DNA from 3 places in the Aceticella sp. 75b-Ac genome. Region 1 is predicted to be linked to each of the others. Evidence: predicted binding sites of a transcription regulator. Region 1 holds the regulator's gene; each other region holds the start of a gene.

The links. Region 1 encodes HrcA, which represses chaperone genes, less so after heat shock. Its sites were predicted from a motif close to ATTAGCACTCANNNNNNNTGAGTGCTAAT; they were not measured.
Region 2: AC0LWJ_RS08955 (nucleotidyltransferase family protein) is a predicted target of HrcA. The motif match lies at 4,936-4,964, and genes of this name have one in related genera.
Region 3: groES (co-chaperone GroES) is a predicted target of HrcA. The motif match lies at 3,611-3,639, and genes of this name have one in related genera.

What each region holds. Positions count from the first base shown of each region.
Region 1 covers NZ_CM190971.1:728,643-735,811, forward strand. The annotation lists gene dnaK (molecular chaperone DnaK) at 1-1,483, opposite strand, end outside; gene grpE (nucleotide exchange factor GrpE) at 1,501-2,088, opposite strand; gene hrcA (heat-inducible transcriptional repressor HrcA) at 2,094-3,128, opposite strand; gene hemW (radical SAM family heme chaperone HemW) at 3,221-4,351, opposite strand; gene lepA (translation elongation factor 4) at 4,348-6,162, opposite strand; gene AC0LWJ_RS03970 (hypothetical protein) at 6,201-6,464, opposite strand; gene AC0LWJ_RS03975 (glycosyltransferase family 4 protein) at 6,491-7,169, opposite strand, start outside.
Region 2 covers NZ_CM190971.1:1,744,006-1,751,174, reverse strand. The annotation lists gene AC0LWJ_RS08980 (threonine/serine exporter family protein) at 1-298, shown strand, start outside; gene AC0LWJ_RS08975 (threonine/serine exporter family protein) at 295-708, shown strand; gene AC0LWJ_RS08970 (class I SAM-dependent methyltransferase) at 748-1,380, opposite strand; gene AC0LWJ_RS08965 (glycoside hydrolase family protein) at 1,511-2,557, opposite strand; gene AC0LWJ_RS08960 (glycosyltransferase family 4 protein) at 2,554-3,729, opposite strand; gene AC0LWJ_RS08955 (nucleotidyltransferase family protein) at 3,748-4,782, opposite strand; gene AC0LWJ_RS08950 (1,2-beta-oligomannan phosphorylase) at 5,058-5,951, opposite strand; gene AC0LWJ_RS08945 (Nramp family divalent metal transporter) at 5,968-7,169, opposite strand, start outside.
Region 3 covers NZ_CM190971.1:70,459-77,627, reverse strand. The annotation lists gene guaA (glutamine-hydrolyzing GMP synthase) at 1-7, opposite strand, end outside; gene guaB (IMP dehydrogenase) at 21-1,475, opposite strand; gene groL (chaperonin GroEL) at 1,665-3,290, opposite strand; gene groES (co-chaperone GroES) at 3,305-3,589, opposite strand; gene AC0LWJ_RS00400 (hypothetical protein) at 3,787-4,842, opposite strand; gene AC0LWJ_RS00395 (hypothetical protein) at 5,227-5,418, opposite strand; gene AC0LWJ_RS00390 (hypothetical protein) at 5,517-5,702, opposite strand; gene AC0LWJ_RS00385 (S8 family peptidase) at 5,999-7,169, shown strand, end outside.

The DNA of each region.
Region 1 (7,169 bases):
CCTCATGCTGTTGTGCTTCTTTAACCATTTTTTCAATTTCGTCCTCTGAAAGATTTGTAGAGGATGTTATTGTAATATCCTGTGATTTACCAGTGCCAAGGTCTTTTGCCGATACATGCACAATTCCATTTGCGTCAATATCAAATGTAACTTCAATTTGAGGAACACCTCTTGGTGCAGGCGGAATCCCTGACAATGTAAATCTACCCAAAGTCTTATTGTCACGTGCCATAGGTCTTTCACCCTGCAAAACATGTATCTCAACAGAAGTCTGTCCATCTGCAGCAGTTGAGAATATTTGACTCTTTTTAGTTGGTATTGTAGTATTCCTTTCTATTAACTTTGTAAACACACCACCAAGTGTTTCAATACCAAGCGATAATGGTGTAACATCCAGCAGTAATACATCTTTTACTTCACCGCCAAGTACTCCCGCTTGTATTGCCGCTCCTATTGCAACACATTCGTCAGGATTAACACTCTTATTTGGTTCTTTGCCCGTTATCCTCTTAACCGTTTCTTGCACAAGGGGTACTCTTGTAGAACCACCTACAAGTATTACTTGTGCTAAATCACTTGGCTTTATACCTGCATCACTTAATGCCTGGTTAACCGGTCCAACCGTAGATTGTACAAGATCTGATATCAATTCTTCAAACTTTGCTCTTGTTAAATCAACATTAATATGCTTTGGTCCTGTTGCATCTGCCGTAATAAATGGCAAATTAATATTAGATGTTGTTGCTGCCGATAATTCAATCTTTGCTTTTTCAGCAGCATCCTTTAACCTCTGCAAAGCCATTTTATCATTCTTCAAGTCTATGCCATATTCTTTCTTAAAGTTATCTATGAGCCAATCCATTATGCGCTGATCAAAATCATCACCACCTAAATGGTTATTGCCGCTTGTTGCAAGAACTTCAAATACCCCATCACCTATTTCAAGTATTGATACATCAAAGGTACCACCACCAAGGTCATATACCATAATCTTTTGGCTTTTTCCCTTGTCAATACCATATGCCAATGCTGCGGCAGTAGGCTCATTTATAATTCTTAATACCTCAAGTCCGGCTATTTTACCTGCATCTTTGGTAGCCTGTCTTTGACTGTCGTTGAAATAAGCCGGTACCGTAATAACTGCTTGTGTTACTTTCTCGCCAAGATATGCTTCAGCATCTGCTTTTAATTTTTGTAATATCATTGCAGAAATTTCCTGTGGTGTATATTCCTTATTATCTATTTTTACTTTATAATCTGAACCCATATGCCTTTTTATAGACATTATTGTTCTCTCAGGATTAGTGATAGCCTGTCTTTTTGCTACCTGTCCAACTAACCTCTCACCTTCTTTTGTAAATGCTACAACAGATGGAGTAGTACGTGCACCTTCTGCATTAGGTATTACTGTCGGTTGTCCACCCTCCATAACTGCAACACAAGAAAATGTTGTTCCAAGGTCAATACCAATTATTTTTCCCATATTTTTCATCCTCCTTTTTATTTTGCTACTTTGACCATACTTGGTCTTATTACTTTATTATTTAAAATATAACCTTTTTGCAATACTTCTATAATTTCATTTTCTTTTTTATCTTCCACTTCTTCTTGCATAACTGCATGATGCTTATGTGGATCAAAAATTTCTCCTTCTGCGTGAATTTCCTTAACTCCTGATTTTTCCAATATGCCTTTAAATTGTTTGTATATGAGTTCTATTCCCTCTCTAAAAGTTTTATCATCTCCTTCACTGCAAAGAGCCCTCTCAAAGTTATCAATTACAGGAAGTATGTCCAATATTATTTTTTCCTGTCCAAACTCTATTAGCTCACATTTTTCCTTCTGGGTCCTCTTTCTATAATTTTCAAATTCAGCTTTTAATCTCTGCACTAGCTCTAAATATTCATTTGCTTCATTTTCTTTTTGTTTAAACTTTTCTCTTAGTTCTTCTAATTCTTTTTCAATATTACTTTCTTCCAATGAAGCATCCTGTTTGGTTTCTGTCACATCTTTGTCCCCCTGTTCACACTTAAATTCTTTATCTTGAATACCTTCTTCATTTTTAATTGTTTTATCATCTTTTTGCATACCTATCACCTCTCAGTGTCTCTATAAATATTTGATAAAACATAGGAAAGCTCTTTTGCTATTACATTTATTTCATTTAAAAGCTTAAAATAATTCATCCTTGTTGGACCAATTATACCCAATGAACCAGCTATCTCTTCATTTATCAGATATGTTGCTTTTATTATACTTAAATCCTTCATATTATCGAATTTATTTTCGCTACCTATTGTTACATCAAGAATATCCTGTTCAGGTTCTAATACAGTATTCATTATATCTCTATTGTCAAGAAGTTCAAAAAAATTCTTTGCTTTAATCATATCTCTATACTCAGGAAAATTCAATATGTTTGATGAACCTTCTATATATAACTCAATATCTTCAATTTGTCCCAGACTTTTTATAATTCCATTCGTTATCTCATCAATTAAAAATTCAGCATTTCTTGACCATGATTTTATTTCATTTTTTAAATTATTATCCATATCCCTTTCATTTTTACCGGCTATTTTATCATTTAAAAGATTATTTAAAAATTCCATATTATTACAATCTATCTCCATGCTTAAATTTATAAGATAGTTCTTTATAATGCCAGATTCCGTAATAATAAGAAGTACAATCTTCTTTGAATCAACAGGTATTATCTGAACCCGTTTAATTTTATTTTCATCTATCTTTGGCATTTTTACAACAATTGTATGTTTTGTTCTGTCAGATAAAAATTTCGCAAATTTTTTTACTATATCATCAATTTCCACAAGCATTTGATCGAATAATTCAATATCCTTCAAATATGTTTCACTTAAATAATTTTCTATAATATTATTTACATAATACCTGTACCCTTTATCTGAAGGTATCCTTCCTGCTGATGTATATGGTTGCTCAATATAACCCATCTCCTCAAGGTCTGCCATTTCATTTCTTATTGTAGCGGGACTTATACCAAGGTCATATCTTTTAGCTATAGTCCTAGAACCGATTGGTTCAACCGTTAAAATATATTCATTAATAATTGCTTCTAATATTTTCTTTTTTCTTTCATCTAATGGCATTTTCACCACCCCGAATTATTTTGTTAGCACTCGGCATTGGAGAGTGCTAATTACGATTTTAAAATACCACTTTTATTAATATTTGTCAATACTCAAATTAAAAAATCTTCAAAAACATTATTTGATACATCCATTCCCTTTAAAGTAAGATATACTCTGTCCCCTTCTCTCATCAATAGGTTTAAATCTATATTTTTATTTATTGCATCTTTATATACTAAAAACATGCTTTTTGAAAATCTATGCTTAAATTCCCTATCATTTACTCCTTCCATCATTCTTAAGCCTAAAAACATAAATTCAGACATTTTATCTTCCTTTTTTAATTGTTCTTCTTCTATAATTGCAATACGTTTATTATTAATCATCTCAATGTATTCTTTTATACCCTTAATATTACCCGTTCGCTTATCTCCATCAAATGAATATGCACCAGCTCCAAAGCCGATATATTGCATATCTTTCCAGTACAATATATTATGCCTGCATTCATAGGAATTAATAGCATAATTTGAAATCTCATAATGGTTATAGCCACATTTTTGCAAAAAATCTATGGTATAGTGAAAAAGGTCTATTTCAAAATCATCACTCGGCATCTTAAGCTTACCTTTTATGTATAAATTATAAAACACAGTATCTTTTTCAAGTATAAAACCATAACATGATATATGTTTGGGCTTTAACTCAACAACTTTACTCAATGTTTCCTTCCAATCCTCAAAAGTTTGTCCGGGAAGTGCATATATTAAATCAATATTTATATTGCTGAAATACTTACGAGAAATTCTATAATTCTCTATAAACTCTTCAATTGTATGCAATCTTCCTATCCTTTTTAAAAGCCTGTTTTGCCATGCCTGCAACCCTATACTTATCCTGTTTATACCAATCTCTTGGTAAATTCTCAATCTTTCTTCTGTGATAAGACCAGGATTTAATTCTATAGTAATTTCCGCATCACTCATTACATTAAAATATCTATAAATCATGTACAATATTTCTTTAATACATTCAGCTGACAAAACATTTGGTGTACCGCCTCCTATAAAAATCGATGATACAGTATCAAATAATGTATCTTTCCTTAATGCTATTTCTTTTTTAAGTGCATCTGTATAAACGTAATACAGAGACTCATAGCCTGTATAGGAGTTAAAATCACAGTAAAAACATTTTTTCTTACAAAAGGGAATATGAATATATATTCCAGCTTCTATCATTGTTCATCATCAAGCTTTAAAATTGACATAAATGCCTCCTGTGGAATTTCCACTTTCCCTATCTGTCTCATCCGTTTCTTTCCCTCTTTTTGCTTTTCCAACAATTTTTTCTTCCTTGTTATATCGCCTCCGTAACATTTTGCAAGAACATTTTTTCTCAAGGCTTTAACGGTTTCTCTTGCTATTATCTTAGAACCAATTGCGGCTTGTACAGGAATCTCAAATAAATGCCTTGGGATACTGTCTTTAAGCCTTTCCGTCATTTTCCTTGCTCTTTCATTTACTTTATCCTTGTGTACAATCATCGAAAGTGCATCAACTTTCTCTCCATTTATAAGTATATCAAGCTTAACGAGATTTGATTCCTTATAACCTTTAAGTTCATAATCAAAAGATGCATATCCTTTTGTCCTTGATTTAAGTGCATCAAAAAAATCGTATATTATCTCATTTAATGGTATATCATACCTCATTAATACCCTTGTTTGCTCAATATACTCCATACCGAGAAATACACCTCTCCTATCCTGAGACAATTCCATAATTGCTCCTACATATTCTGTTGGAGTCATTATAGAAGCAGAAACAATAGGTTCTTCTACATGGTCTATTTCCGTCAATTCTGGTAAATTTGACGGATTATTAAGCTCAAGAACCTCCCCATTTGTCTTATAAACCTTATAAATTACTCCGGGTGCTGTTGTAACAAGGTCCAGATTATATTCCCTTTCGAGCCTTTCTTGAACAATTTCCATATGTAAAAGTCCTAAAAAACCACACCTAAATCCAAATCCTAAAGCAGCAGAAGTATCAGGTTCAAAAACCAATGATGCATCATTTAATTGTAATTTTTCAAGAGCATCTCTTAAGTTTTCATAATCCTGTCCATCTGCAGGGTATATTCCGCAAAAAACCATTGGTGTAACCTTTTTATAACCAGGTAAGGGAGTTTCTGCGGGATTCTCGGCGCTTGTAATCGTATCACCAACCCTTGTGTCCTTTACATTCTTTATGCTGGCAGCAATATAGCCAACATCACCGGCTTTCAATTCTTTTACAGGAATTAAATTTGGTATAAATTTTCCCACCTCGGTAACTTCAAATTCTTTTCCGGATGACATCATCTTAATCCTATCACCTTGTCTGCAATTTCCATCAACAACCCTTACGAAACTTATTGCACCTTTATAATTATCATAGTATGAATCAAATATAAGTGCTTTAAGCGGTAAATTCTCATCACCGCTCGGCGGAGCAATTCTCTCTACAATAGCCTCTAAAACTTCTTCAATACCAATCCCCATTTTTGCAGATATCAGTAAAGCATCATCTGCAGGTATACCTATAATATCTTCAATTTCTTTTTTGACAAAATCAGGATCTGCTGAAGGTAAGTCAATTTTGTTTATTATAGGTATAATGTCAAGGTCATGCTCTAATGCAAGATATACATTCGCAAGGGTCTGGGCTTCTATTCCCTGTGTTGCATCAACAACAAGCAATGCACCTTCACAAGCAGCAATGCTTCTTGATACCTCATAAGTAAAATCAACATGTCCAGGGGTATCAATTAAATTAAGCTCATATTCTTCACCGTTTTTTGAATTATATATTAATCGTACAGGTGTAAGCTTAATAGTGATTCCACGCTCTTTTTCAAGGTCCATACTATCTAAAACCTGTTTTTCCATCTCTCTCTGTGATAACAGGTTAGTCTTTTCAATCAACCTATCCGCAAGAGTTGATTTACCATGGTCAATATGTGCAACTATACAAAAATTTCTTATGTGTTTTATTCTCTCATCAGACATAATGAACCCCCTTTTGATACTATTATTATATCATATGATTAAGTTATATTGATAGATCTAAGTTTTTCTGTCAACCCTGTTATATTAATAGTTATTTTATCACCAAAAACTATAATATCTAAATACCCATTTATAACAGAGAAACTTAAAAGGTCCTGCCTGCATTCCCCTGTTGCAATCTCATTGTAGGAATAGTCAACTGTATAAAGGCAGGATATTATAAAAAACAAATATAACAATACACATAGTATAACCATTCTTCTTTTTAAACGCTTTTTCTTTTTTTCTAATACTCTGCTCACTAACTTTACCTACCTTTCGCACCTCTTTACAAATTAAGACAGGTCAAATTTTCATAAATTGAATCAATCTCTCTATACATTTTCTCACATGAAAACTTATTTATAACATATTCTTTACCGAATTGCGATAATTTTTTTCTTAATTCACTATCATTCACTAATTTTTTAATATATTTTGATAATGCATTTACGTCCCCTGAATTTATGATTATACCATATGAGGAATTCTTTAAAATCTCCGGGATTCCACCTACATTTGTAGCTATTACAGGTTTGCCTTGAAACATTGCTTCGATAATCGAAAGCCCAAATCCTTCCTGATGGGATGGTAATACAAAAATATCTAAATTCCTGAGAAAATCAGGTATATCATCTCTAAAACCTGTAAAAATAAAATTTTCAAGCTTGTGATAATTTACCATCTTTTTTAATTCAGTCATCATAGGACCGTCTCCTGCAACAATAAAATATAAATTGTTTATATCCCTCAGGAGATTAGCTGCATTGACCAAATCCTGTATTCCTTTTGAAGGAATAAGCCTTGCAACAGATCCAACAATCAAGGATTCAGCAGGTAAATTATATTCTTTTCTAAGATTTAAAGTACTGTTAATTTTATATGTACTATTATCAATACAATTATAAATTGTTTTTATCTGGTTTTCCTCTATCCCTTCATATTTTATAATTTCATTCTTTAGTGCA
Region 2 (7,169 bases), 1.0 Mb from region 1:
TTTTGAAAAACTTAAATTTTCAACCTTTATTATAAATATTCTTGGCGGTTCTTTCGTTTCTGTATTTGCCATTTTATTTTCTCAGATGGGAATAGGTTCTCTTGATGGTATTATAATCGGTTCTATTATGACACTTGTGCCTGGTGTTACTTTAACAAATGCTGTAAGAGATGCTATTTCAGGTGACTTTTTATCAGGTGTTTCCAGAGGTATTGAAGCTGTTGTCGCTGCCATAAGTATAGCCGTAGGTGTTGGTGCACTGCTTAAAATATGGTTTATTCTTGGAGGTATATTATGATATATCAGTTGATTTTTGGTTTTTTATCAACGGTTGGATTTGCTATTTTATTCAATTTACCGAAAGACTCAATAATTATATCAGGTTTATCCGGCGCAATATGCTGGGCAGGATATATAATAATGATGTATATATACCCATCTTCAATTGCTGCAACATTCATAGCTGCAGTTTTTATCGGGATAACCGGCGAGATATTTGCACGTAAAAAGAAAAATCCTTCGACAATCTTTATAATACCCGGAATAATACCTTTAGTCCCAGGTGTGTATTCTTATAAAACAATCCTTGCAATAATTCAAGGGAACTATACACAAGCCTTTGAATTATGCTTACAGACCATCGGTATAGCTCTTGCCATTGCAGCAGGATTAATTTTTGTACTATCCTTTGCACGAATTAAAAAATAGATTAATTCTGCCATACAACCACACTCCAAATTTATTAATTTATTCCTTTTCAGCTTTTATAACTATAAATGACCCTTCGCCAAATCCATATCTTACTGGTTCTTTTTCTGTTATATCCTTGAGTCCTTTAAAAATTGTCTGAGAAAAATTAAAATTTTTAAAACCTGAGTCAGCAAGCAATTCTACAACCTGTCCCGTGGAATAAAATGTCGCATTTTTATAAAACAAGCTTTTATCTTTATGGGCTTCATAAATTTTACCAAGAAAGCTTTCTCTGTCAACAAATCCTAAAAGTAAAGTTCCATTGTCCTGCAATACTCTATAGCACTCTTTAAAAACCTTGTTTATATCATCGACAAAACATATGGTTGTTACCATCAATATCATATCAAAGGAACTATCCTTATATGGGAGCTTTTCAGCAATGCCGTCAATAACATTTAATCCGAGTTTTAAGGCTATTTCTCTCATTTTGGAAGATGGTTCAATGCCATTTTTAATATTTAAGGGTACCGCAAACCTCCCTGTTCCAATCCCTACTTCAAGCCCCTTTTTAAATTCCGGCATAAGAAGTCTTATTGCATCTAATTCAGATTCATATGCAAAGCCGTTTTTCTCAAACCATTCTTCATATTCCATAAAATAATTTTCAAATGCTTCAATTTTAGCCATGGTTTCCCCTCCCTCTATTATACTTTGAGATAATTGTATCACAAAAATTATAATGTTTTTATATATATTATTATATTTTTCTTTTTACAAAAAATAGAGGGCTTTACCCTCTATTTTTATCTAATACTTTTTAAAATATCAAATAATCATTATTAACCGCCATATTTGCAATTATCCTCGAGATAATACTTTCTGAACCCTCATTTAGATTAACACCTTCATTTGTTATACCGTCATAACATCCACCTGTTTCACTATCAATAAGACTTATCTTTTTTGAATTTTCTCCTAAATACCATTTATCACATTTTATAGCTTTTTCCATGTATTTTCTCTCTTTTAAAACATGATATGCTTCAACATACATTAATGCTGTTTCACATGCCTCTATAGGCTGTTCATCAAATTCAGCCGGTTCTTTATTCTTCTTAAACCAGCCTTTGCAACCCACTGGTTTAAAATAATCATTCTTAAAGTATATCCTTTCCAAAAAATTCATACTTTCAACTGCTGCATCCAAAATCTCTTTTCTCTTTATTACACTATATGACTTTATTAATGCCCATGGAATTAACGCATTGCTGTATGTTATCGTATCTTCAAACCATTTCCATTTTTCATCTGCATTTTTATTATATTGCTCCAATAGGTCATTTGAAAGTAAATTAATCATATCCTTTATATCATTTACATTAAAACTGCTAATTTTAGAATTATACAAATAGCATAAACCTATAAGTGTATATGCTTTACTTCTAACGTAACTCAACTTATAAACATTGGGCAGCGCTTTTTTTAATAAATGAATAGCGGAATTTTTAAGCCCTTTTGGTAACGAGATATTCAGAATATATCCCAAAGACCATAAACACCTGCCAAAGCAATCCTCTGAACCGGTTTCCTCTATAAATTTTCTGTTGTAATCCATGAAATTTTTAAACATGCCTTTATCATTTTGAGCATAAAGCAGGAAAGACATGTATTTATATAAAAGCCCCAAAAGTCTATTATCTTTATATGTTTCATATAGCATTGATATGGCAATAAGTGCTCTTGAATTGTCATCTGTCGTATATCCTTTGCTAAGGTCAGGTGTGGCGTACAGTGAATGCTGAAAAATACCTGTATCATCGGTAAGTCTTAAGATATGGTCAACAGATAAATCCTTCTTCCTCATACAGCTTTACCCTTTGTTTCGCAAGAATCCAATACCGCCAAAAATAGCTTTACATACATATGTGCAACATTATCCCACATCATAGACTTGCCGAATTTTTTTATTTCTAATTCCATAAGTCTTTTTTTCTCTGGATTTTCAAGTACATATTCAATACATTTGGCTAAGGAATCAGAATCTTTAAAATCTGCAAATAATCCTCTGCCTTCACTTAAAATTTCTTCAGCATATTTATACGGGGTTGATATAATAAGTTTTCCTAAACCGGCAGCATATGCCATTGTACCGCTAACTGCCTGTTCCTTCCCAGGATATGGTGTCATATATATTTCTGATATGTTAAGATACTCTATTACTTCCTTCTTAGTAAGAAATTTGTTAATAAATTTTACATTATCATCTATACCCAAATTTTTAACAAGTTTTTTAAGTTTATCCCTGTATTCTTCACCGAATTTTTTCTTTAAATTAGGATGTGTTTCACCTAAAATAAGATACAATATATTGTTATACTTCCTTGCGACCTTTGAAACAGCTTCAATGCCGTATTCTATGCCCTTACCCGGATTAATCAGTCCAAATGTGCTTATAATTGTTCTTCCTTTAAGTCCATATTTCTCTTTAAGAATTTCCTTAGGCAATACAGGTATACTTGGTACCCCATGTGGAATAACTTCAATTTTATCCTTGTTTATTTCATACACATTTTTAAGCAATGGTATAACATTTTTAGCCATTACCACGATTTTATCACTTTTCTTACCGAGTTCTTTTAAAATAAAAAGCTGCTTTTCACTGGGATTTGAAAGAACGGTATGAAATACCGTTATGAATGGAATATTCAGCTTATCTATAAGGTCTATGATATATTCTCCATCCTCCCCGCCATATATTCCATATTCATGCTCTATTACCAAGAGGTCAATATCTGATTTATTTAATTTTTCTGCAAGTTTAATATAACAATCTCTATTATATTGCTTTAATCCATATTTAACATCCTCATCATATTCATAATCACCATTGTCTATTGCAATTATTATAGGAGGATTAATAAGCTTAATCTTTTTAATCTCATTTACAAGGTCTTGTGTAAATGTAGCAATTCCGCATTCTCTCGGCGGATATGTGCTTAAAAATGCTATTTTTTTACCTATTGATTTCTCGCCCACTATTAAAACCCCCTTTATCTAACTAATTAAAACGGTATCAAGAACTTCGGTATCCCTTTTTACAATACATTTTGATGTAATAACGGCATTGCAAAGTTTAACAGATTCATTTATTCTAACATTATCCCATATTACACTGGACTTAATCATACTTTTGTAACCAATATATGATTCATTACCTATTACTGCATATGGTCCAATTTTTGCATAAGCATCTATAAAAACATTATTGCCTATGTATGCAGGTTCAAAAATTCTTGCGGTTGGATGTATTTTTACGCCCTTTTCAATAATAATGCCTTTTTTATCTAATAAAATTTCCCCTTTGTTTTTACATAAGATTCTGCACTTTCCCGTCAGTATATCTTCATGAACCTTCTTATATTTATTTAGCGTGCCTATATCTATCCAATATCCATGAAATTTATATGCCGCCAAATTATATCCTTTTTTAAGTAAGGACGGATATGTTTCTTTTTCTATTGATACTACACTATTTGCCGGTATTTCCTTCAATACCTCAGGTTCAAATATATATACACCCGCATTGATAAACTTAGAAGAAGTTTCACCGATTTTTGGTTTTTCCTTAAAGGCTGTTACAAATCCACTGTCATTAAATTCAATAACTCCATATTGGGAAGGGTCTTGAACTTCGGTCATTGCAATAGTAACATGAGCTTTCTTTTCTTTGTGGTATCTTATAAGTTCGGCATAATCTATGTCACTGACAATATCGGAATTTAAAATAATAAACGTATCATCAAAAAATTCTTCAGCATTTTTAATTGCTCCACCTGTACCAAGAGGAATATCCTCTGTGATATAATTTATTTTTACACCAAGTTCTGCTCCATCTTTTAAAAAATCTTTTATATGCTTTGATTTATAGCAGGTACTTAAAACAACCTCATCAACCCCACAATTTTTAAGATTTAATATGGTTCTTTCCAAAAGGGGTTTCCCCATAATAAGAACCATTGGTTTAGGTAAATTATTTGTAATAGGTCTTAATCTTGTGCCTTTGCCTCCAGCTAATAATAAGGCTTTCATAAGCATTCCTCCTCTACAATTGTTTTTTATAAAAAATATATTAAGTTTTATTGTTTTGTTAAATAACTTAATTTTAATGTAAAATGAATTTAAAAATGTAATTATAAATTTTTATTTTGTATGTTTATATGTGATTTAAAATGTTATTATATGATTAGCACTTTAAATGTTTGGCTGCTATTATTTTCATTATACTTAATAATATTACTTATGTCAAGTATAATATTACCAAAATTTATCTTAATAAGTAAAAAGACCTTTACTTAAAGGTCTTTTTACTCAAATTTAATATCCTTCATATCAAGTGCAGCAACACCGATTACCGTATCAGCACCCCCATAATAAACGTATATTATCCCGTCTTTAATCGCATTACCACAGCTAAATACTACATTTGGAGTATATCCATTGATTTCCCACTCCAGTTCCGGTTCCAAAATAGGTTCTTTCTGCCTCGCAATTACCTTGCTTGGGTCATTAAAATCTAATAAAGCAGCTCCTAACCTATATACATGATTATCGTCTGCACCATGATATATCAAAAACCATCCTTCTTTTGTTGCAATTGGAGGACCTGCAATACCTACTCTTATACTTTCCCATGACCCTTCAATTGGTTTAATAATTCTTTTATGCCCATACCAGTTCTTCAAATCATCAGAAAAAGCAATCCATATATCCGGATGCCTCCTGTGAAACATAACATATTTCCCATTTATTTTCTGCGGGAATAATGCTGCATCCTTATTAGGTTCATTTAGTACAATGCCATGTCTTTTCCAATCAATCAGATTTTTTGATGTGGCTAAACATATTCTGTAATCCTCATCATATCTACCGCCAAAGCCTACATACATCATATAATAAATATCATCAATTTTAACAATTCTCGGGTCTTCACATCCTCTTAACTCTTGTTCTACATCATTGCTTAATATAGGTTGTAAACGCCTTGTAAAATTTATCCCATCCTTAGATACCGCATATCCAAGCCTTGAAATGTAATTTCCATATCTTTTATTGGGTCCTATGTCTGTTGCTCTATAAATTAAATGAAATAAATTATTGTCATATATGGCTGCACAGTTAAATACAGCCGCACTTTGCCAATTAATTTCTTTCAATGGTGTCAAAACAGGTTTATTTATTAATCGCTTTAATTTAATCATTGATATTATGCCCCTTTTATAAGATATTAGGAATAATAGATGAAAGAACTAATACTACCGTAAGTACGATCAAGATAACTATTGTACTCCATGCAATTCCATTATTAACAGGTTTATTTATATAATCCCCCATTATATCTTTATTGTTTACAAGCATTATCATTGATATAAGCACCACCGGCAGCAATATTCCATTTATCACCTGTGTCCATATGGTTATAGCAATAAGTGGCGCATTTGGTATCAAAATAATAGCAACGGCTATAGCCATTATTGTAGTAAAAAGGAAATAAAATTGTGGAGCTTCTTCCAATTTTTTATCAACCCCTGCTTCAAATCCAAAGGCTTCACAAATATAAAATGCAGTAGCTATAGGTAAAATTGCAGCCGAAAAAACAGAAGCTATAAAAAGTCCAAATGCAAAAACCTTTGAAGCAAGAGCGCCAGCCAATGGCTTCAATGCCATTGCAGCATCTTTTGCATCATTAATTTTAATATGATTTACATGAAGAGTTGCAGCACTTGCAACTATTATAAAAAACGCAACCACAATTGTTGCAATACATCCTATGATAACATCCCATATTGTATATTTATAATCTTCTAATTTTATTCCCTTTTCTATAACTGAGGATTGCATATAAAACTGCATCCATGGTGCTATGGTGGTACCTATTATACCTATTGTCACACTTAAATAATCCGTATTAAATTCAAGCGTCGGTTTTATTATCGCCGTTCCAACCTGAGACCAATCAGGTTTTGAAAGAATTGCAGATACTACATATGATAGAAGGAACAAACTAAATATCAAAAATACTTTTTCTGCAAACTTATATGTCCCTTTAACAATAAGAAGCCATACTGCAATAGCAACAAGTGGAACAGCCAAATACTTACTTATACCAAAAACCTGCATACTCCCTGCAACACCGGCAAATTCTGTCGCTGTATTTCCGATATCGGCAGTAAAGAGTCCTAAGAAAATAAAAAATGTTATTTTCACACCAAAATTTTTTCTAATAAGGTCAGCAAGACCTTTACCTGTAACAATACCCATTCTGGCGTTCATCTCCTGAATAACAAGAAGAACTATGAAAGATGGTATTAATGTCCACAAAATTTTATATCCATAGGTTGCTCCTGCAACTGAATATGTCGTTATACCTCCGGCATCATTATCAACACTTCCTGTAATTATACCGGGTCCCATTAATG
Region 3 (7,169 bases), 660 kb from region 1:
TATTCATTAAAATCCTCCCTCTATTTCATTGTATAATTTGGAGCTTCTTTTGTAATTATTATATCATGGGGATGGCTTTCAGTTAAACCGGCATTGCTTATTTTTATGAATTTTGTTTTTGTCCTTAATTCTTCAATATTGTGTACACCACAATAACCCATTCCTGCTCTTAAGCCGCCAAGCATTTGATAGATTGTATCCTTCAAAGGTCCTTTAAAAGGTACTCTGCCCTCCACACCTTCAGGAACAAGCTTTTTAGCTTCCTCCTGAAAATATCTGTCAGCACTGCCGTTTCTCATTGCGCCTATGGATCCCATACCTCTATAGACCTTATAACTTCTTCCCTGATACATCTCTATTTCACCGGGACTTTCCTCTGTACCGGCAAAAAGACCCCCTATCATTACAACATACGCACCTGCGGCAAGGGCTTTGACAATATCTCCTGAATATTTTATCCCACCATCTGCAATTATAGGTATACCAAATTTATCAGCTTCTTCCGCACAATCGTATACTGCTGTTATCTGTGGAACACCAATACCTGCAACAACCCTTGTTGTGCAGATAGAACCGGGTCCTATTCCGACTTTTACGCAGTCAGCCCCTCTTTTAATTAAATCTCTTGTGGCTTCAGCTGTCGCAACATTTCCTGCAATAAGCTGAATGTCAGGAAATTTCTCTTTTATTTCGGAAACAGCATTAAGAACTCCGATCGAATGCCCATGAGCCGTATCAACTACAATCACATCGACATTTGCATCAATAAGTGCCTTTACATTGTTAATCATACCTTTAGAAACACCTACAGCAGCACCTACTAAAAGTCTGCCTCTGTCGTCCTTTGCAGAGTTGGGATATTCAACCGCTTTTTCTATGTCTTTAATCGTAATAAGACCTTTTAAAATCTTGTTTTCATCAACAAGGGGAAGTTTTTCAATCTTATATTTTTTAAGTATTTTCTGAGCTTCTTCAAGTGTTGTACCTACAGGTGCAGTAACAAGGTTCTCTTTTGTCATAACTTCTTTAATCGGTCTATCAAGTTTGCTTTCAAATCTTATATCTCTATTTGTTATGATACCTACAAGTTTTGAATTTACTGTTATAGGAACACCAGATATTCTATACCTTTCCATGAGTTCAACCGCATCTTGTATTTTATGATCCGGGGATAGATGAAAAGGATTTGTAATAACACCATGTTCCGACCTTTTTACTCTGTCAACTTCCAATGCTTGTTTTTCAATAGGCATATTTTTGTGAATAATACCTATACCTCCTTCTCGGGCAATAGCTATAGCCAACCTTGATTCCGTTACTGTATCCATTCCGGCACTCATCAGGGGTATATTTAATTTAATTTTATTTGTGAGCTTTGTCTTTAAGTCAACTTCTTTCGGCAGTACATCGGATTTCGCCGGTATAAGCAAAACATCATCAAATGTTAAACCCTCTTTAGCGAATTTGTCTTCCATGATTATCTCCTTTCATAAATAAAATTATAATAATTGTAAGTCTTAATAATATCTTTCCACTTTAAATTATAAAACAATATAACAGATTTATATATACCTGTCAACCGAACATTAGCATCATAAATAAAAAGATTAATATATAAAAAAGACAGGAGAATTTTCCTGTCTTTCTTTGATCAATATTAATCTTTACATCATGTCCATTCCGGCACCTGGTGCAGGCATTGGAGGATTCTTCTCAGGTATATCCGCAACTATTGCTTCTGTTGTAAGTATCATTGATGCAATAGATGCGGCATTTTGTAGAGCTGACCTCGTAACCTTTGTCGGATCAACAATACCTGCCTTAAACATATCTACAAATTCTTCCTTGTATGCATCATATCCATATGTCATATCCTTTGCTGCCTTTATTTTCTCAATAATTACCGAACCTTCAACACCTGCATTCTTTGCAATCTGCCTTACAGGTTCCTCAAGTGCTCTCAATACAATTTGCGCACCTGTCTTAAAATCACTTTCTAAGGAATCTACAACCTTCTGTACATCCGGTATAACATCCAATAATGCAGTACCACCACCTGGAACTATACCTTCTTCTACAGCTGCTCTTGTAGCTGAAAGGGCATCTTCAATCCTATGTTTCTTTTCTTTTAATTCTGTTTCTGTCGCTGCGCCTGCTTGAATTACAGCTACTCCGCCTGATAACTTAGCAAGCCTTTCCTGTAATTTCTCTCTGTCATAATCAGAGGTTGTTTCTTCAATTTGAACCCTAATCTGATTAATTCTATTTTTAATATCTGCTGAATTACCTGCGCCATCTACAATCGTTGTGTTTTCTTTTGTTACTTTAACCTGTCTTGCACGACCCAGCATCTCAATTTTAGTTTCTTTAATATCATATCCTAATTCTTCTGAAATAACCTGTCCACCTGTCAATATTGCTATGTCCTGAAGCATTTCTTTACGCCTGTCTCCAAATCCTGGTGCTTTAACAGCAACACATGTAAATGTACCTCTTAATTTGTTTACAACCAATGTTGCAAGTGCTTCGCCTTCTATATCATCCGCTATTATAAGAAGCTTTTTGCCCTGCTGTACAACCTGTTCCAGCAAAGGAAGTATATCCTGAATGTTTGAAATTTTCTTGTCTGTAATAAGTATAACAGGTTCATCAAGAACGGCTTCCATCTTTTCTGTATCTGTTACCATATATGGTGATACATATCCCCTGTCAAACTGCATACCTTCAACAACATCCAGTGTTGTTCCCATCGTCTTTGATTCTTCTACCGTTATTACACCATCTTTTCCTACTTTATCCATAGCTTCTGCGATGAGATTACCTATCTCCTCATCTGCAGCAGAAATCGATGCAACATGTGCTATTGCGTCTTTGTCTTCTACTTGTTTTGAAATGCCTTTAAGACCTTCAACTGCAGCCTTAACTGCCTTGTCCATACCTCTTCTTAGAAGCATTGGATTTGCTCCTGCTGCTAAATTTTTCAAACCTTCGCGTACCATTGCCTGTGCTAAAAGTGTAGCTGTTGTTGTACCATCACCTGCTACATCATTTGTCTTTGTTGCAACCTCTTTTAAAAGCTGTGCACCTTGATTTTCAAAGGGATCTTCAAGTTCTATTTCTCTTGCGATTGTAACACCATCATTTGTAATAGTTGGAGAACCATATTTTTTGTCAAGCACTACGTTACGTCCTCTTGGTCCCAATGTAACCTTTACTGTATCTGCAACCGCATTTACACCTCTTTCAAGGGCTTTACGTGCATCTTCACCATATTTTAATTGTTTTGCCATTAAACTCTACCTCCTTATTCAACAATTGCTAAAATATCACTTTGTTTTAAAAGCAAATATTCCTGCCCATCAAGTTTAACCTCAGTACCTGCATACTTGGAGAATATAACCTTATCTCCAACCTTTACCTCAAGTTCAACCTTTTTACCATCTATGTATTCTCCTGAACCAACTGCGAGAACTTCTCCCTGCTGAGGTTTTTCTTTTGCAGTACCCGGTAATACAATACCGCCTTTAGTAACCTCATCAGCCTCAATAGCTTTTACAACTACTCTGTCACCAAGTGGTTTTAATTTCATAATATCCCTCCTCATCTTTTTGTTAGCACTCATCAATCCTGAGTGCTAATCACACTTATAATATTAATTTAACTATAACAACTTAGCAAATCCTAAATTCATCTATTTTCGCTTATATTTTGCAATTATTATGAATCATGCTCAAATATCTTCGATTTATGCTGTAAATTATAAAATTTCATAAAAAGATACAGGGTTCATTTCCCTGTACCTTCATTTTCATTCTCTGCTGTTTTTTCTATATCATTAATAGTATCATTTTCTTTTTTATCATAAACATTCTTGTTATTTCCTTGCTGCTTAAGATTCTTTAACATATTAAGCATAAATTGCTGCTGTTCTTTTGTTAACATTGATTTCAAATTGTCAACAATCATAGACTGCTGTGGTGAAAGCCCTCCCAATAAATCTTCTTTTTGCTTGTTATTTTCCTCAATAATCATTGGTACGGTTTTATTTTCGTTATTGTCAATTGATGATTTATCTTCATCTGAGGCTTCGGAATTTACTTCTCCTGAAGGATTTTGCCCATTATTATTTATATCAATATCATTTATAGGCTCTGCATCCTTAGATGTGTTATTTTTCTCATTATTCCTCATTGTACTCATTATTCCTTCTGCTTTATTCAGTGCTTCCACTATTCTAATATTTTTTATAAATTTATCTGCCATTTCCTTTTTATCATCAGGAATTATTGGCTTAACCGCTTCAAAAATATCCAGTATTTTTTCTATAACATTTGTATCTTTGCCATCTCTTTCAGTATATTTACTGATTTTTTCATTTAAATTTTCTATTCCTTCATGAAGCTTTAGAAATTTATCTATAAGAACCTGTTTTTCTTCACTCATATATGACCTTACAGCCCTTAATATTCCAATATGATCTATTTCTGTCTCGCCTATTTCATTTGTATTTCCCTCCTGCAATTCGCTTATATTCTTATGACATTCAGCTATCTCTGCCATTTTCGTAAAAATATCTATGTAATACTGTTCTCTTTTGTTTAAATATGGCTTTACACTTCCCATTAAATCTTTACTTTTTTGGATTTTTTGAAATATACTGATATTATCCTCGCTTCCCTTTTGATTTTTTTTATCCTTAATATGACTCATTTCTTCTTCATTATCTACTTCTTTTTTTAATTTCGAAATATTTAATTCCGGATTTTCAAATATTTGAAATCTTATAAAAAATAATATAAACAATTCAATGATAAATATTTTATATAATTTTTCTTTCTCCAATTTAACTCCCCCTAAATTTTTAATATTTTTCTTATACATATATATGTATGGGGTTAGTCTAATATTATAAGACTAACCCTCTTTATTTACTACTTTTTCTCGTTAATACAACCTGGAACGAATAAAAATATAATCAATATTATTATGATAATCCATATCCACTCGTTGCCCCATGCAACACATTTTCCTTCAGGCATATTTATCCCCTCCTTACTTATTTATCAAAAACAATTATTCCAGGTACAAATAAGAGGATTAATAATATTATTATGATGATCCATATCCAGCTTTCGCAGCAGAATGCTCCACCCTTTCCTTCAGGCATATTTATTCTCCTCCTTATTTTTTATTGGCCAATAGACCTACTATATTATATGTGACCTTTTAAATACTGTTACTAAAATCCATTGCCGCAAGTGACAGTAAAAACTTTTTTGCCTTTTTACGCGGTTTATCTTGTTGCAAAACAACCAAAAGCACAAAGAAAAATAATAAATCTTCAAATTCAAACTTTACATCCATTATCACAGTCAAGATTACAAAGAAAAACAGCAGTGTATTACCTGTTATTGTCATATAAAATCAGCTCCATTAATTTATTTTACTTTAGTATATTCATATTTATTATATTTTGCGAAAGTAAAATGGCCCTATCTTGCGACAGAGCCACTTTATTATTTTGCTTCATTTAAAAATAATCCCAGTCCGCCATCCATGACAATTACAAGTAATACAAAGAAGAAAAGCAATGTCTCCAAGGACCATGAGCAATTAAGCCAGCCTCCGCCAAGCACTACAACGAGTATTAAGAAGAAAAACAATAAATTGCTTTCACCAAAAACTGAACTTGTTCCAGCCATAATTATCCTCCTTTTATAATATTAATTTAATTTCAAGCCTTGGGTTCTTCTACTATAAATCCTGGCATGAAAAATAATATGATTAGAATTATTATGATAATCCATATCCAGGTACCTCCCAACGTACCCTTATTTGTAGGCATAAATAGCTCCCCCTTTCGCTTGAAATATTATATCAGGTCTTTTTTGACCTATTACATAATATGTTATCAACCATTTTTGTGACACTTTAAAATCATATACTATCAAAAAATTATTTTTAACATATCTTGATATTATAAAAGGAGGTATATTTTATGGATTATCTTTCGCTTTTGCTCATATCCAAAACATTGGGAATTTTGTATTCTAAAAGAAAAGTTGATAAAAGGCTTATATTAAAAGCTTCAACATTAAGAAGTGAATGTATTCCTGCCATTATATATTCCAGTATGCCTTTTGAAAAGCTTAAGAAGAGTATCGAATCAATTGGAGGAACAATAAAATATGAACTGCCCATTATAAAAGGCTGGGCTGTTAACATACCCTGCAACAGAATAAATAATATCGCCATGAATAGAGGAATAAGCTTTATAGCAGAAGACACCACCATTAAAACACAATTATATATCGCAACAGAAGAGATAAATTCAAAGGAAGTTAATAATCAAGGATATACAGGAAAGAACGTAACGATTGCATTTTTAGACACCGGCATATATCCACATCCGGATTTTACAAAACCTAATAACAGAATTATAGCATTTCATGATATAGTAAATGGTAAAAAAAATCCATATGACGATAATGGACATGGGACACATGTAACAGGTGATGCCGCTGGTAATGGACACATGTCAGGAGGAAAATATAAAGGAGTTGCTCCTGATGCAAATATCGTATCCGTTAAAGTACTTGATGAAAAAGGAAGTGGCTCAACATCGGATATCTTGCAAGGAATGCAGTGGATTCTTGATAATAAGGAGAAATATAATATTAAGATTGTCTCATTATCAATGGGTGAAACAGCCGCTCTGCCAATATTCTTAGATCCTCTTGTGAAGGGTGTCGACAAGATGTGGAAAAGTGGTCTTGTAGTAACCGCAGCAGCAGGCAATTCCGGACCCGGATTCAATACAATTACATCCCCGGGTACAAGTCAAAATATCATAACAGTAGGTGCTGTTGACGATAAAAGAACCGTTGATATATCTGATGATACAATCGCTGATTTTTCCGGAAGGGGTTCAAGATTCATGTATAAACCAGATCTTGTAGCACCGGGTGTTAAAATCATTTCAACAGCATCTGGCAATACCCCGATTAGCTTGAATGATAAAATAATGCTTAATAAATCTTATAGAACGGCTTCCGGTACTTCAATGTCAACACCTATTGTAGCTGGTGCTGCTGCTCTTTTGCTGGAAAAAGATCCTTCTCTAACTAATGTACAAATAAAAAATATTTTGAAATCAACAGCAATAGACA